DNA from 2 places in the Pseudomonas sp. rhizo66 genome. Region 2 is predicted to be linked to the other one. Evidence: riboswitches for the same ligand, from Rfam matches in the RefSeq annotation. Region 2 holds a riboswitch; the other holds the start of a gene.
What was found. Region 2 has a riboswitch for cobalamin ahead of QZR14_RS00260 (CbtB domain-containing protein). Riboswitches for the same ligand answer to the same signal wherever they lie in the genome.

Region 1 (7,679 bases), on a different contig from region 2:
CGCTTCCCGCACTTGCCCTATCCGAACCTTAAAGTGGTGGAAATCGTCCGCCTGTTCGTCCTGCCATCGCAGCGACGTTCAGGGTTGGCCGGCGCACTGTATCGATCACTCAAGGATCTGGCGCTCGCCGACGCAGTCGAGGTGATCTACCTGCACACCCATCCATTCCTGCCGGGTGCCATCGCGTTCTGGCAGCGACAAGGTTTCGACATTATCGATGTCGACGCTGACCCGGTCTGGCAAACCACGCACATGCACAGCGTCATGAATGGAATCGAAGAATCTGCGCCCCATCAAACGGGTCCGTCAGGTAATGCGCCCTGACCCCGAATGTCTCTTGTAAACGCTGCGGTGTCAGCACCTCCAGCGGCGCGCCCAGCGCCACCAGCCGCCCGCGCTCCAGCACCGCCAGACGATCACATTTCAATGCCTGATTAAGATCATGCAGTGCGATCAGCGTGGTCACCGGCAACGCCTGCACCACGTTGAGAATGGTCAGTTGATGCTGAATGTCGAGGTGATTGGCCGGTTCGTCGAGCAACAGAATCTGCGGCCGCTGCGCCAATGCCCGGGCGATGTGTACGCGCTGCCGTTCACCGCCGGACAAGCTGCGCCACAGACGCGTGCGCAAGTGCATCGCGTCAACGTCGATGAGTGCCTGCTGGACGATGGCGTCGTCCGCGTTCGACCACGGTTGCAGCGCCGACAGCCAGGGCGTGCGCCCCAGCGCCACGGCATCAAACACGCGAATGCCGTCGTCGGTGTCAGCCTGCTGTTCAACCACCGCGAGTTTTTGCGCAATGCTGCGCCGGGCCATTTTGCCCAGGCGTTGACCGTCGAGCAGCACCTCGCCGGCACTCGGTTCGCGCAGGCCGGCCAGTAGTTTGAGCAGAGTGGATTTGCCCGAGCCATTCGGCCCGACAATGCCCAGAGTTTCTCCGCGCCGGACGTCGAGGCTGACACCGTTGAGCAACTCGGCGCCGCGTACGCGGAAGCTCAGGCCGGAACAACTCAAAACACCGCTCATCGTGCGGACCTGCGGCCAATCAGAATCAAGGCAAACACCGGCGCGCCGACCAGTGCGGTAATCACTCCGACCGGAATCACCTGGCCCTTGATCAGTGTGCGCGACAGCACATCGGCGGCTATCAGAAACACCGCGCCGCCCAACGCACTGGCCGGCAGCAACCGCGCATGACCCGTACCGAGCAACAGGCGCGCGGCGTGGGGAATCACCAGACCGACAAAACCGATCGAACCGACAATCGACACCATCACCGCCGTCACCAGCGCTGCGCAGCCAATCAACAGAATCTGCACACGCCGCACCGGAATGCCGAGCGATGCCGCCGAATCCGCGCCAAAGGTAAACGCATCCAGCGCCCGCCGATGCCACAGGCACACAACCAGCCCCAACACGGCCACCGGCACCGCCAGCCACACCGACGGCCAGCGCACCCCACCAAGATTGCCCAGCAGCCAGAACATGATCCCGCGGGCCTGTTCGGAGCTGGCCGAGCGAGTGATCAGAAACGCCGTTAGCGCGTTGAACAGCTGCGAGCCGGCGATCCCCGCAAGAATGATCTGCCCGGTGCCGCTGGCCGAGCCGCTGACCCGCGCCAGCACAATCACCAGCACGAACGCCGTGACCGCGCCGGCAAAGGCACCGACCGACAGCGAGATCAACCCGGCACCGACGCCAAGCAGCGCCACCATTACCGCCCCGGTCGAGGCGCCGGCAGAAATGCCCAGCAGATACGGATCGGCCAACGGGTTGCGCAGCAGCGACTGCAAAATCACTCCGCAGGTGGCTAACCCGGCACCGCATGCCGCCGCGACCAATGCGCGGGTCAGGCGGTAGTTCCAGACGATGCCTTCATCGATGGGGTCGAGCACGTGCCCGGCGCCCCATAATTTGTTGGCCAGTACTTGGCACACCACGCCCGGTTCAATCGAGGTTTCACCAATGGCCACGCCGGCGATCACTGCAATCAACAGGGTCGCCAGGGCCAGGAGCGTGCGGATCAGGCTGGCACTCATTGCGACAGGTCATAGCCGTTGATGGCCGTGGCCAATTGCTCGATGCCATCGAACATGCGCAGGCTCGCCTGCAGGGCCATGGCGTCGAGAATGATGATGCGGTTGTGTTTCACCGCGTCCATGTTGCGCGTGACAGGGTCGCTGCGCAGGAAGGCGAGTTTCTTTTCATAGTCGTCGGCGGGGAAGCGTCGACGATCCATGCGCGCGATGACCAGGAAGGTCGGATTGGCCTTGGCGATGGTTTCCCAACCGACCGTTGGCCACTCTTCATCGGACGCCACCACATTGCGCACGCCGAGGGTGCTGAGCATGAAGTCGGGAACGCCTTTGTGTCCGGCCACGAAGGGCTCGATGTCCATTTGTGCACTGGAGAACCAAACCAGCGCGCTGGCATCCTTGAGCTGTTTGCCTTGGGCGGTGGCGATCGATTTGGCGAGGCTGGCCTTGAGTTGATCATTGAGCTGCTGGCCACGCTCCTGAACGTCGAAGATTTGCGCCAGTTGGCTCACGCTCTTGTAAATCGTGTCGATGCGAAACGGAGCCAGCCGCGTACCATCGGCGCCGACCAGGTTGTCCTTGGCTTCGCAATCGGAGGGCAGCAGATACGTTGGAATCTTCAGCTCATGAAACTGCTCGCGAGTGCCCACCGCACCTTGCGGGCCGACCATCCATTCCAGCTCCACGGCGACCAGTTGCGGGCGCTTGCCGATCACCGATTCGAAACTCGGCTCGTTGTCGGCCAGGCGCTCGATCCGGTCGTTCTGCGCCTTGTACTTGTCCAGCACGTTGTTGAACCACAGCGAAGTGCCGACGACTTTGTCGCCCAGACCCATGGCGTAGAGCATTTCCGTGCCGGCCTGGCCGATGGTCACGGTGCGCGTCGGGGCCTGCGGGAAGGTCAGGGTGCTGCCGCAATTCTCGATCGTCAGCGGATAGACAGTCGGTGCCGCCTGCGCCAGGGCGCAAAGGCTCAGGCCGGTGATGAGGGTGGCAATGCGGGGCAGCAGCATGGGGCAGTCTCCGAGGGAACCGTACGGGGAGCGGGAGAGTACGGTCTGGAAACACACCATCGAACGCGGTCAGGGCAACCGCGCAAGGCCGGGCAGCAATCGAAGACGCGCACGGCACGATGTCCTTCCCGGACACCCCGCCGGTTAGTAGTCACTGTGCCGGCAGGTCTCCTGACTGATGCGTCATCACCTGGCTCCGGCCTTCCCGGGTTCACCCAGTGGCAGTCGTGGAGCAGGCTCGGCACCTACAGTTGCGGGGGCAGTTCCGATCAATGCTGTGCAAGCATCTCGGATTCCCTATTAGTCCCGTTCGGGAACCAGCGGCGGCATGGTAGTCGATCAAGCCGCTGAAGGGGAGACGAATCTGTCGCGGCGAGGATCAGTGCTGGCTCATCAAACCGTGCAACACGCCCAGACGCAGGCCCGGTTCCGACGGCAGCATTTGCGCGATGCCGAACACTTTGAACGCCGCCAGCATCAACACCAGACCGCCGGGCAAAATGCTCTGGCGGTGCGGTTGCAGGCCGGCGAGCTTGAGCTGTTGTACGTTGTTCACCTTCAACAGCAGCAGCGACAGGCGCAGCAGTCCGCCGTAGGTGATGCCGTCCTGACCGAAGTCGTTTAGGCAATTGGCTTTGAGCACTTTGGCAAGCATGCGCGCGGTGCCGGAAGAGCCAATGGTCTGCTGCCAGCCTTGCGCACGGTAGCGTCGGGCAACTTTTTCAAACTGCAGGATGGCGAAGCGTTCGGCCGCCTGTAGCGCGCCGGCAGACACATCGCCGCCGCGAAAGAACCGCGTGCTCAGGGTGCCGCTGCCGATGGCGATGCTTTCAGTGAGCAACGGTTGTGAACCCTGGCCGAGGATCAGTTCGGTCGAACCTCCGCCGATGTCGACCACCAGGCGCAGGTCCTCGGCGCAGGGCAAGGCATGGGTCACGCCGGCGTAGACCAGTCGCGCCTCTTCATGGCCGCAAATGACATCAATGGGAAACCCCAGATGCCGCTCGGCACTGGCGAGAAACAGTTGCGCGTTGTCCGCCTCGCGCACTGCACTGGTCGCCACCGCACGCACTCGGCCAGCCTCGAAGCCGCGCAGCTTCTTGCCGAACCGCGCCAACGCCTGCCAGCCGCGATCCAGGGCCAACGCATCCAGTGCGCCGCCGTCAAAGCCTTCGGCAAGGCGCACCGGCTCGCGCAGGGTTTTCACTTCCTGAATCATGAAGCCTTTTCGGCTGCGTACTGACTGGCCGATCATCAGGCGAAAGGCATTCGAACCCAGGTCGATGGCGGCAAACAGCGAGGCGTCGTCTTTCATGGGAATCCTTGCAGAGCATCCGCCCGAAGGCTCAAGACGGTTTGCGAGGATTCTGCCGTGATCTTGATGACATCCTGATGACGGGGCAGGGTCGGTTGAATGAATTTGCGGCTGTCATGACACTGTCATTATCCGGCGTCTATGCTGAGGCCAATACATCGCGTGTTCTTAAAGTTTTTGCTGCCAGATTTGGCAGCTTTTTTTTGCCTGAAATTTGAGCGAGGGCCTGCCCCGCCTGATCGTTCCCACGCGGAGCGTGGGAACGATCATCAGCAAGATCAAAAGATCGCAGCCTTCGGCAGCTCCTACAGGGGGCGTATTTGCAATTTTCAATAGAGGTTGGCTAATATACGATCCATATACACATCGTATCGGATCCATATATGGGCATCGTAAAGATTTCAGAGGACATGCACGAGAACCTGCGTATCTCCAGCAACGCCCTCAGCCGCTCGATCAACGCGCAGGCCGAGCACTGGATGCGCATCGGCATGCTCGCCGAACTGCACCCCAACCTCGACCACAGCGCCATTTGCCGCTTGCTGATCCGCGCCGAACAGAACGGCGGGCTGGATCTGCAACAACTGACTCAGGAAGCCGTCAGCGCATGAGAAACCAGATCAAGATCAACACCCCGGCCGAGATCGCGCAATCGCGCGCTGCCGGCAAACTCGCCGCTGAAGTGCTGGCCATGCTGGTGCCGCATGTGAAGGCGGGCGTCACCACCGATCAGCTCGATCAACTGTGCAACGACTACATCGTTAACGTACAGAAAGCCGTGCCGGCCAACGTCGGTTACCACGGCTTTCCGAAAACCGTCTGCGCCTCGGTCAACGATGTGGTCTGCCACGGGATTCCGTCGGGAACACCGTTGAAGGATGGCGACATCGTCAACCTTGACATCGCGGTGATCAAGGACGGCTGGTTTGGTGACACCAGTCGCATGTACGTGGTCGGCGAGGCCACACCTGAGGCGCAGCATCTGATCAAGACCACTTACGACGCCATGTGCGCGGGGATTCGTGTGGTGAAGCCGGGCGCCACGTTGGGCGATATCGGCCATGCGATCCAGAGCCTGGCGGAGAAAGAAGGCTTCAGCGTGGTGCGTGAGTACTGCGGGCACGGGATCGGCAAGGTTTATCACGATGAGCCGCAGATTCTGCATTACGGCTTTCCCGATCAGGGCATGAAGTTGAAGGCCGGGATGATTTTTACCGTTGAACCGATGCTCAACGCCGGCAAGCGTCACGTGAAGAACATGGCGGATGGCTGGACGGTGCTGACCAAGGACGGCTCATTGTCGGCGCAGTGGGAGCATATGGTGGCGGTGACCGAAACCGGCTTCGAAATCCTCACGGCGTGGCCGGATGAGATCGAAGGTTACCGCGCTATTGTCTGATACCGCGTCGACTGGTTCCCTCACCCTAGCCCTCTCCCAGAGGGAGAGGGGACTGACCGAGTTGCTTTGGCGTTATACATCGACTTGAAAGTCCTGAGTCGATCTCAGGTCCTGAAAAGCCCCCGATCTGCTCCCTTTCCCCCTCGCCCCCCTTTGGGGAGAGGGCTGGGGTGAGGGGGTAAATCTCACAGGCAACACGCTATCAGTGAGCGCCCGCCGCTTTGTTGAGGTCGCTTTCAGTCCATTCGGTATACACGCACGCATCAGCCGTAGCCCAGCGCACCTGCACTGGATCCCCGGCCTTGAGCGGCATGCCAGCGGCCGACAACGCCTTCACCGTCATCGACGTGCCGCCCGAAGTAACCACACTGCAAGTCTGGCTCTCACCGAGAAACAGCACTTCCACCACCTTCGCCGAAACCTCGTTCCAACCGGCCGCCAGCGGTTCGCTGCTAGCTTGCTCCACGCTCAACGCCAAGGCCTTTTCCGGCCGCACCATCAGCAACACATCCTGATCGGTATGCAACCCGGCCGTCAGCCGAATCGACAACGATTGCCCTTCAAAACTCGCCGCCGCATTGCTTTGTGCCTTGAGCTTGAGGAAGTTCGAGTTGCCCAGAAACGACGCGACAAAGGCATTCGGCGGATTCTGATACAGGTCATAACCACTGCCCAGACCAACAATCTTGCCGTGACTGAAAATCGCGATGCGTTGCGACAAACGCATGGCTTCTTCCTGATCGTGGGTCACGTAAACGATGGTGATACCCAAACGGCGATGCAGCTGGCGCAGTTCATCCTGCAAATCTTCCCGCAGCTTTTTATCCAGCGCACCGAGCGGTTCGTCCATCAACAGGATGCGCGGCTCGTAGACCAGCGCCCGGGCGATGGCGACGCGTTGTTGCTGGCCGCCAGACAGTTGCGAAGGACGGCGATGAGCGAACTGCTCAAGCTGCACCAGTTTCAGCATCGCATCGACGCGCTTGTCACGTTCAGCCGTAGCCAGTTTGCGAATCGCCAACGGAAACGCGATGTTGTCGCGCACCGACAGATGCGGGAACAGCGAGTAGCGCTGGAACACCATGCCGATGTCGCGCTTGTGCGGTGGCACATTCACTAGCGACTGACCGTTGACGAGGATCTCGCCGCTGCTCGGTGTTTCAAACCCGGCGAGCATCGACAGGGTCGTACTCTTGCCCGAGCCGCTGGAGCCGAGGAAGGTCAGGAACTCGCCGTCCTTGATGTCCAGCGAGATGTTGTCGACGGCGGCAAAGTCGCCGTAGTGCTTGTTCAGGTTGCGCAGGCTGACCAGGGGTTTGTCGTTCTGCTGGGAAGCGTCTTTGATCACGGCACTCATGTCGTACTCCTGGCGCTCAGGCGCTGATTTCGTTGCGCCGGCGCAATGCGGCGGCGATGACCATGACCAAAACCGACAAGCCGATCAGCAGCGTCGAAGCGACGGCGATCACTGGCGTCAGGTCTTGGCGCAGGGTGGTCCACATTTTCACGGGAAGGGTTTGCAGTGTGGGACTTGCCATCATCACGCTGAGCACCACTTCGTCCCACGACACGAGGAAGGCGAAGAGGGCGCCGGCGACCATGCCCGGACGGATCGCCGGGAACGTCACTTTGAACACCGCTTGCAGGCGTGAAGCACCGCAAATCACCGCCGCGTCTTCAATCGACTGATCGAACAGCTTCAGCGAGTTGATGATCGAGATAATCGTGAACGGCAGCGCGACGATCACATGGCTGACGACGAAGGCGAACATGGTCCCGGTGTAACCGAGCTTGAGAAACAGCGCATACACCGCCACGGCAATGATCACCAGCGGCACGATCATCGGCAGGGTGAACAGGCCGTAGAGCATTTCCCGACCGGGAAAGCGCCCGCGAACCAGCGCAAACGCCGTCG
Region 2 (7,679 bases):
CGCATTTGTGCTCACTGCTGCCGTATGGTGAAAGCCTGTTCAAAGCCATTGCCGATCTGGCGCCGGTTACCCGGCATCTGCACATTGCCGACCTCAACAACACCCACCATCAACATCTGCCGATTGGCGAAGGCAACTTGCGCCTGAGCGATGTGCTCAATCGCTTCGCGGTCAACGGCTATCGGGGTGTGGCCGTGGTGGAAGAGTTCATTCCGCGCTTCTCCACCGAGTACTACCTGGAAAAAGCCCTGGCCTACAAGAACGGCGTAGAGCAATTGCTGGCCGGCTCGCGGCACAGCACTCATGCTGGTTGAGTCGAACCTGGCAAAACCGGCGTCGCGCAGCGAGATCGCGACCGGTATCCGCGATGCGCTACCGTTCGTCTTCTCGCTGCTGCTGACCTTCACCCTGATCGGCATGCTCGGGCGCCGCCATGGTCTGGATCTTCCGGCCATGGTGGTTTTCAGCGGTACGGTAATGGCCTCGCCGTTGCAACTGACGCTGCTGGAAACCCCGGCGCACCTGCTTAACGCCTTTGGCGTGCTGGTCTCGGCGCTGAGTATCAACTTGCGTTTTCTGGTCTTCACACTGAGCCTGAAATCCAGCCTCCAGGGCCCGGTCAAAGCGTTCGTCCCCGCCCTGGCGGTGATGGCAAATGCGGCTTTCACGTTGATGTCGATCCGCAAGGATCAGCAACCGATCAGCCGCCCGTATGCCAACACCGTGTGCTTTCTGCTGTACGCCGCCGCCCTGCTTGGCACCGTGGGCGGGTATTGCTTCGCCAGCGTGGCCGACAACGCAGTGATGGATCACGTCAGTGTGGTGATCGCGATTTTCATCAGCGCTTCGCTTGGCAAGATGGCCCGCGACCGTCACAGCTTCCATGCGCAATGGATTGCCGGCCTGGCCACCGCCGCGAGCTTGCTGTGGCTGGGCGAGGTCAGCTTGCTGCTGGTGCTCGCCATCACCGTTCTGACGAGCTATGTCTATGATTGAACCTGGTACTTTCTGGCTGTACGTACTGATTTGCGCGCTGGTTTCGATCGTATGCCGCTTGCTGCCGCTTGCCGTCGATGTCGAACGGCTTTCGGCAACTGCCCGCGCTTTCATCGATCGTCTGGGAAAATACACATCGGTGGCGATGCTCGTCAGCCTGCTGGCGGTCTCACTCTACCCTTTGGCCAGCCAGCACCTGACGGCCATGCCATGGATCCTGCCGGTGGCGTTGGCGTGGCTGCTGAGCCTGACGCGAATCAAATCCTATTATGCGTTCCTGATGGCGCTGGGGGTGTACGTCCTGCTGATCATGCGCTAGGCGCCGATTGACTCAAATCCCCCGCCCATGCTCTCCTACACAACTTGTTACGGGTGCCCTTCACAGGGTGAAACGGGAAACCGGTGAATCATGTGCTTTACTCAAGCCCATGTCAGTCCGGTGCTGCCCCCGCAACGGTAAGCGAGCGAAGCGTCAAAACCACTGTGTCAGCAAGGCATGGGAAGGTGACGCTTGCAGGTCGGCCTGACGCCAACCCCTCGTGAGCCCGGAGACCGGCCCGCAACACACAGCCCGCATTTGTGCGGCGCTGCACATAACAAACCCGCGGTGGGCGGGCGCTGTTCGAACCTCTGCGAGCCCAGCCCGCCGGGGTTTTCATGCGCTCTATTCACCCGCTGACACTCCAGAGGGAAGCGCCATGTCGATCATCAGCAGCACCGGCAGCAACACGGACAAAATCGCCAGCACCACCACCCTGAGCCAACGCCTGACCGCCGCGATCTTCGCGTCGATCCTCGGCGCCAGTCTGGTTTACTTCGCCGGTTTCTCGCACATCGAAGCGGTGCACAACGCTGCCCACGATACCCGCCACAGCGCCGCGTTCCCGTGCCACTGAGGCCTGCCGACATGATCAAGCGTATCGCGCAAACTGCAGGTTTCACCGGTCTGCTGGCCGCCCTGCTCCTCACCTTACTGCAAAGCTTCTGGGTTTCGCCGCTGATTCTGCAGGCCGAAACTTTCGAGAAATCCGAGCCGATAGCGGTTCACGAACACGCCGCTGGCGTGGCTGCGCACAGCCACGATGCCGAAGCCTGGGAGCCGGAAGACGGCTGGCAGCGCGTGGTTTCGACCACGGGTGGCAATCTGGTGGTGGCCGTCGGTTTCGCCCTGATGCTTGCGGGCCTGTACACCTTGCGCGCACCGACCAAAACTTCACAGGGCCTGCTCTGGGGCCTGGCCGGTTACGCGACGTTCGTGCTTGCTCCTACCTTGGGCCTGCCGCCTGAACTGCCCGGCACCGCTGCGGCCGATCTGGCTTCGCGGCAAACGTGGTGGATCGGAACGGCTGCTTCAACCGCTGCCGGCCTGGCCCTCATCGTGTTCAGCCGTCACTGGCTGATGAAACTGCTGGGCGTGGCAATCCTCGCCGTGCCGCACGTGATTGGCGCGCCGCAACCGGAAGTGCATTCGATGCTCGCCCCCGAAGCACTGGAAGCTCAGTTCAAAATCGCTTCGCAGTTGACCAACGTCGCGTTCTGGCTGGCCCTGGGCCTGATCAGTGCCTGGTTGTTCCGCCGCAAAAGCGATGGCCAATACCCCGCATGACCGATGACCGCGCAGTGCCGACCCTGGTCGTCGGCCTGGGCTGCCAGCGTGGCTGCCCGGCCAGCACCCTGCGCGCGTTACTCGATCAAGCGTTACAGGCGCATCGCATTGAGCTTGAGGCGGTGAAGGCGCTGGCCAGCATCGACTTGAAGCGTGACGAGCCGGGCCTGCAAGAACTTGCTGCACAACTGGCCCTGCCCTTGCTGTACTTCAGCAGCGACGAGTTGGCCAGTTACCAACAGCGGCTCAGTCACCATTCGCAAATCGCTTATGAACGCACCGGTTGCTATGGCGTCGCCGAAAGCGCGGCACTGGCCCTCGCCGAACAGCTGATTCAGGCCCCGGCAAAACTGCTGATTTCCCGGCAGAAATACGCTCAGGCCACGCTGGCATTGGCCGGCGCGGCGTAAAATCCCGATAATCCTCGCCATTGATCATGAGCGTTGTTCATCTGCAACGCGGTCGTGCCCTCTTTTACTCAGGATTCAACGATGACCGTCTACTTCATCGGCGCCGGCCCCGGCGACCCGGAACTGATCACCGTCAAAGGCCAGCGGCTGATCCGCAGTTGCCCGGTGATTATCTACGCAGGTTCGCTGGTGCCGGCGGCGGTGCTCGATGGCCATCAGGCGGAAACGGTGGTAAACAGCGCCGAACTGCATCTGGAACAGATCATCGAACTGATCAAGACCACGCATGCCAAGGGCCAGGATGTGGCGCGGGTGCATTCCGGCGATCCGAGCCTGTATGGCGCGATCGGTGAGCAGATCCGTTACCTGCGCGAGCTGAATATTCCGTTCGAGATCATTCCCGGTGTAACTGCCACCGCAGCCTGTGCGGCGTTGCTTGGCGCGGAACTGACCCTGCCGGACGTGTCGCAAAGCGTGATTCTGACCCGCTACGCCGAGAAAACCGCGATGCCGGCAGGCGAAGAGCTGGGCAGTCTGGCGCAGCATGGCGCGACCATGGCGATTCATCTGGGCGTTAACCATTTGCCGAAGATTCTGGTGGAACTGCTGCCGCATTACGGCGCGGATTGCCCGATTGCGGTGATTCACCGGGCGACGTGGCCAGATCAGGATTGGGTGGTGGGGACGCTGGCGGATATTGCCGAAAAGGTTGAGGCCAAAGGGTTTCGGCGTACGGCGTTGATTCTGGTGGGCCGGGTGTTGGGCAGTGAGGTTTTCAGCGAGTCATCGTTGTATCGCGCCGGGCATGCGCACATCTACAGGCCTTGAATTGGAACGCAAAGCGTCCCGGGCTGCATTCCCACGCAGAGCGTGGGAACGATCAAAGATCGCAGCCTTCGGCAGTTCCTGCATTGAAGTGTAAATCCCTGTAGGAGCTGCCGAAGGCTGCGATCTTTTGCTTCACGCATAAAAAAACGGCGCTCACGGGGCGCCGTTTTTTATGTCGCAGCGAACACCTTAGTAGTAGGCGTTTTCTTTCTGCGTGTGGTCGGTCACGTCGCGAACGCCTTTGAGTTCAGGAATACGCTCGAGCAGAGTGCGCTCGATGCCTTCCTTCAAGGTCACGTCCGCCTGGCCGCAGCCCTGGCAACCGCCACCGAACTGCAGCACGGCGATGCCGTCTTCAACCACATCGATCAGGCTGACCTGACCGCCGTGGCTGGCCAGCCCCGGGTTGATTTCGGTTTGCAGGTAATAGTTGATGCGCTCGTTGACCGGGCTGTCGGCGTTGACCATCGGAACTTTGGCGTTTGGCGCCTTGATGGTCAGCTGGCCGCCCATGCGGTCGGTGGCGTAGTCGACGACGGCGTCATCGAGAAACGCTTCGCTGAACGAATCGATGTAAGCGGTGAAGCTTTTCAGCCCCAGCGCGGTGTCTTCAGGCTTTTCTTCGCCCGGCTTGCAGTAGGCAATGCAGGTTTCGGCGTACTGGGTGCCAGGCTGGGTGATGAAGACGCGGATGCCGATACCCGGGGTGTTCTGCTTGGAGAGCAGATCGGCCAGGTAATCGTGGGCGGCGTCGGTAATGGTAATAGCGGTCATGGAAACTCCTCGCAGGCTTGGGCGCAGTTTACGCCAAATGACGCGGCTGACAAAGTCCTAGTATTTTTGTCGGAAAATGCCGGATTCGTCATTCCACCCAGCGCCTCGCGGCGTCGTCAGGCCTGCTTCCTCCAGCGGACTGCCACGTAAACAAATGGATACTGAAACAAGCACCAGGCATATATATGTATGCCTCGGGGATTTTTTCGGCCGATATATTCACCGCCTTCGTTTATTTGCAAGTTTCCATCGCACTTATTTCAAAGGCGCTTAATGAATACATCGTTATCAAGGTTCTATAGCCGAACACCGCCGCGCAGACTACAGGATATCAACCACCTGATCAGCTACCTGCACACGCTCGTTGGTGAGCACTTCAACAGTGATGCACGCGACCTCTACTATCACCCTCCAGCCAGTTCTGCGCTGGGGCGCGAATGCAAGGAAGCATTTCGTATTTTGAACAAGCTGGAAAAGGATGAAGACTTCATCAGGCATATTTCAACGCCGATCGGCGTCGATAAATCGCCTTTAGGTAATGACTTCTTCTATGACCTTGTATCGTTCCACTTGAGCTCCGCCAAAACGCCAGCGCCCTCCCCCCCGGAAGTTTTCACCATAGCCGGTCACTCGGTGATTCTCAGAGAGGTGCCGATCTACTGGTCTATCGACGTCGATGTCTTGCTGGATATTCACCGTAAAGTCGGCAACGGCGTCAACAGCGACGGCTCGGTAAGGCTCGATCTGGTGCTTGCCTACTACTCGCTGCAACCGATGCAGCCTGCCACCAGCGCCGGCTGGCAACGCCTTCTCCATAATCTGGTTGACCATCGCGCACTGTGGCTGCTTGGACATGACGGACACGTCAGTGACCTTGAGCACCTGTTGGGCGCTGCGGGTGATCAAGCGATCATGCGCATTGTTCGCCAGATTAGACTGGAAACATCCCGCTCACTGTTGGCAAACCTGTTGCCGGAAAAATTCAATGACAAACTGGACAAACTTGCCAACACCATCCCTGTCGCTCTTCTGGAAACCGTTCTGGGTGCTGCAAAGAACCTGCAACTGGCCCAACGCATTGCCAACGAACTGGACTGGTACGGTGCAGGCGACAACCAGCAGTGCCCCCCTGGTGTGTTGAAAAAACTGTTGTGGCGCGCGCTTTGGTTAGAGGTAAAACCCGATCCCGACAGTCATTATCGAAACGAATTGCAGATCCTTATCGAAACCGGAAGCCGGTACTCTTCCATACGTCAATCGCTGGTCGAGCATTTCCAACGAACGCTTTGCGTCAACCGCACCACCGCATTACTGGCAGTCGCCATTTTCAAAAGCAATATCGCCAGCGAAGCCTGGGTCGAGGACATTCCCGAGGATCTTCCCTACGGCACTTCCAGCACCTGGGTCAATTTCAAGAGCGGCTTTATTCTGGCAGAGACCATCGCTCCCGGGTCATCCCGGTATATGACGTTCGAACAACTGCTCAACCTGCCAGCCGAGCATTACCAGGCGCATGCCAACGATGTCGGGCAACAGCGGCTGGTAACGGCAGCCAAAGCGCGTGCTGCGCTGGACTGGTCGGTGGAAACGGGGCTGCTGGGACTTCGTCGTACCCCGTACTCGCTGAGCGAAGTCGAGTTGGCAGTGCAGACACTCGAGCAACACGAACGCGACATGGTCAGTGCCATGGAAAACCTGACACTCAGGCCCCCGAGCCGCTTTCGTCACGAAACAGACACGGCATTCGACGAGGCATTCCGCAGCTGGCTGGATACCCCGCGAGCCGCCTACGCAACACTGATCAAAGCATTGCTGAGCCAGTACCTGCCGGCCTGCGGCACTGATCTGGAGCGCGACGAAGTAGTCGTTTACTCGTTAAGGCTGCCACTGCATGACACTCAGGTGGAGCATGAGAACCGGACGAACACCGACGCGGTTCGTGCGCGCTCGGGGTTTATTTTGCGCACGGTCAACCCCGCATACCCGACCGACCCTCGTTACATTGAAGTCTTCCCGTTCGCAGGCGTTGTGCGCCTGCGCAAAGAGATGAAGTCACTGCAAACAGGCGGTGAAATTGTTGTCGAGAAGATCGGCTCCAGCAGCCGGACCAGCCGGGGTTCCTTCAGGAAAGGCACTGAATTGCCCTTCGACTGGGAAGCCTATCGCGATGGCTCGAAACCCAGAGAAAACCAGCACGCGACATTGATCGTGGAACAGATCGCAGAGACATTCGAGGCCGTTGCGATCGAACAGCGCTCCCCAGATGTGGCAGCACGGACGCTGCCCTTTGCCGCGAACAACCTGACGTCTGCGCGAGCTGAAAAGCTGGCCGCGATGATCGCCAGAGAGCTGTTCTTCAAAGATGAGTCAGCGCTTCTTGAACAGACCCGTAAAGCTACGCGCAGCATGGACATCGGTCGGGACTTTACTGAAGACATCACCTTCTGGGGAGAAATGTTCGTGCCGTTCTGGGGTTCCATCGAAGACCTGACATCGGGTGATCCTCGACGCATCGAGTCCGGTGGCCTGGGCCTGTTTACCGATGTGGTGTCTTTCGGCTTGCCCGTCGGCAAATACGTAGCGGGCTGTACTCGCCTGTTATCCGGCGCCGGCAGGATCGGACTGCGCCTTGCCTTGCCAAAACTCTCCGCCATGACGCGAACTTTGCTTGTTTCCACGCTTCGGGAGCTCAATCCCCTGGAGAGCGTTATCGGGCTGCTCAGACTGGGTCGCTTTGCTCTCGGCAAACTGAGTAACGTGACCCTGCGGCATGTACGGATGGGCATCGCACACCTGCGCGACGGCACCATTGCCGCACGCCATCTCCAGTCGGTCGATCCGGCAACCTGGGTGCCGCACCAGGCCGGCGACCAGTTGTTCACCGTGGAAGGCATCGCCGATATTCCCATGCGCAATGTCGGCACCGCCGAAGCTCCCGACTTCCGCCTGATCGACCCCGTCACCCATCAAGCGTTCGGCCCGCGATACCGGCAACCCGTTACGGTAATCAGCAACAGCAGCCCTCTGATACGTCAATACGCGGTAGAACCACACTGGATTCAGGG

Region 1: another riboswitch for cobalamin. It lies ahead of QZR14_RS24445 (ABC transporter substrate-binding protein); the one in region 2 lies ahead of QZR14_RS00260 (CbtB domain-containing protein).

The regions. Positions count from the first base shown of each region.
Region 1 is NZ_JAUJWZ010000024.1:19,282-26,960, forward strand. Features, by position in the region: gene QZR14_RS24430 (GNAT family N-acetyltransferase) at 1-324, shown strand, start outside; gene QZR14_RS24435 (ABC transporter ATP-binding protein) at 263-1,027, opposite strand; gene QZR14_RS24440 (FecCD family ABC transporter permease) at 1,024-2,028, opposite strand; gene QZR14_RS24445 (ABC transporter substrate-binding protein) at 2,037-3,050, opposite strand; cobalamin riboswitch at 3,195-3,387, opposite strand; gene QZR14_RS24450 (Ppx/GppA family phosphatase) at 3,430-4,365, opposite strand; gene QZR14_RS24455 (hypothetical protein) at 4,374-4,583, shown strand; gene QZR14_RS24460 (ParD-like family protein) at 4,749-4,976, shown strand; gene map (type I methionyl aminopeptidase) at 4,973-5,764, shown strand; gene QZR14_RS24470 (ABC transporter ATP-binding protein) at 5,967-7,121, opposite strand; gene QZR14_RS24475 (ABC transporter permease) at 7,138-7,679, opposite strand, start outside.
Region 2 is NZ_JAUJWZ010000001.1:71,880-79,558, reverse strand. Features, by position in the region: gene QZR14_RS00275 (sugar phosphate isomerase/epimerase family protein) at 1-314, shown strand, start outside; gene QZR14_RS00270 (AzlC family ABC transporter permease) at 304-996, shown strand; gene QZR14_RS00265 (hypothetical protein) at 989-1,315, shown strand; cobalamin riboswitch at 1,350-1,571, shown strand; gene QZR14_RS00260 (CbtB domain-containing protein) at 1,695-1,892, shown strand; gene QZR14_RS00255 (CbtA family protein) at 1,904-2,602, shown strand; gene QZR14_RS00250 (cobalamin biosynthesis protein) at 2,599-3,012, shown strand; gene cobM (precorrin-4 C(11)-methyltransferase) at 3,094-3,840, shown strand; gene nfuA (Fe-S biogenesis protein NfuA) at 4,030-4,614, opposite strand; gene QZR14_RS00235 (SET domain-containing protein-lysine N-methyltransferase) at 4,888-7,679, shown strand, end outside.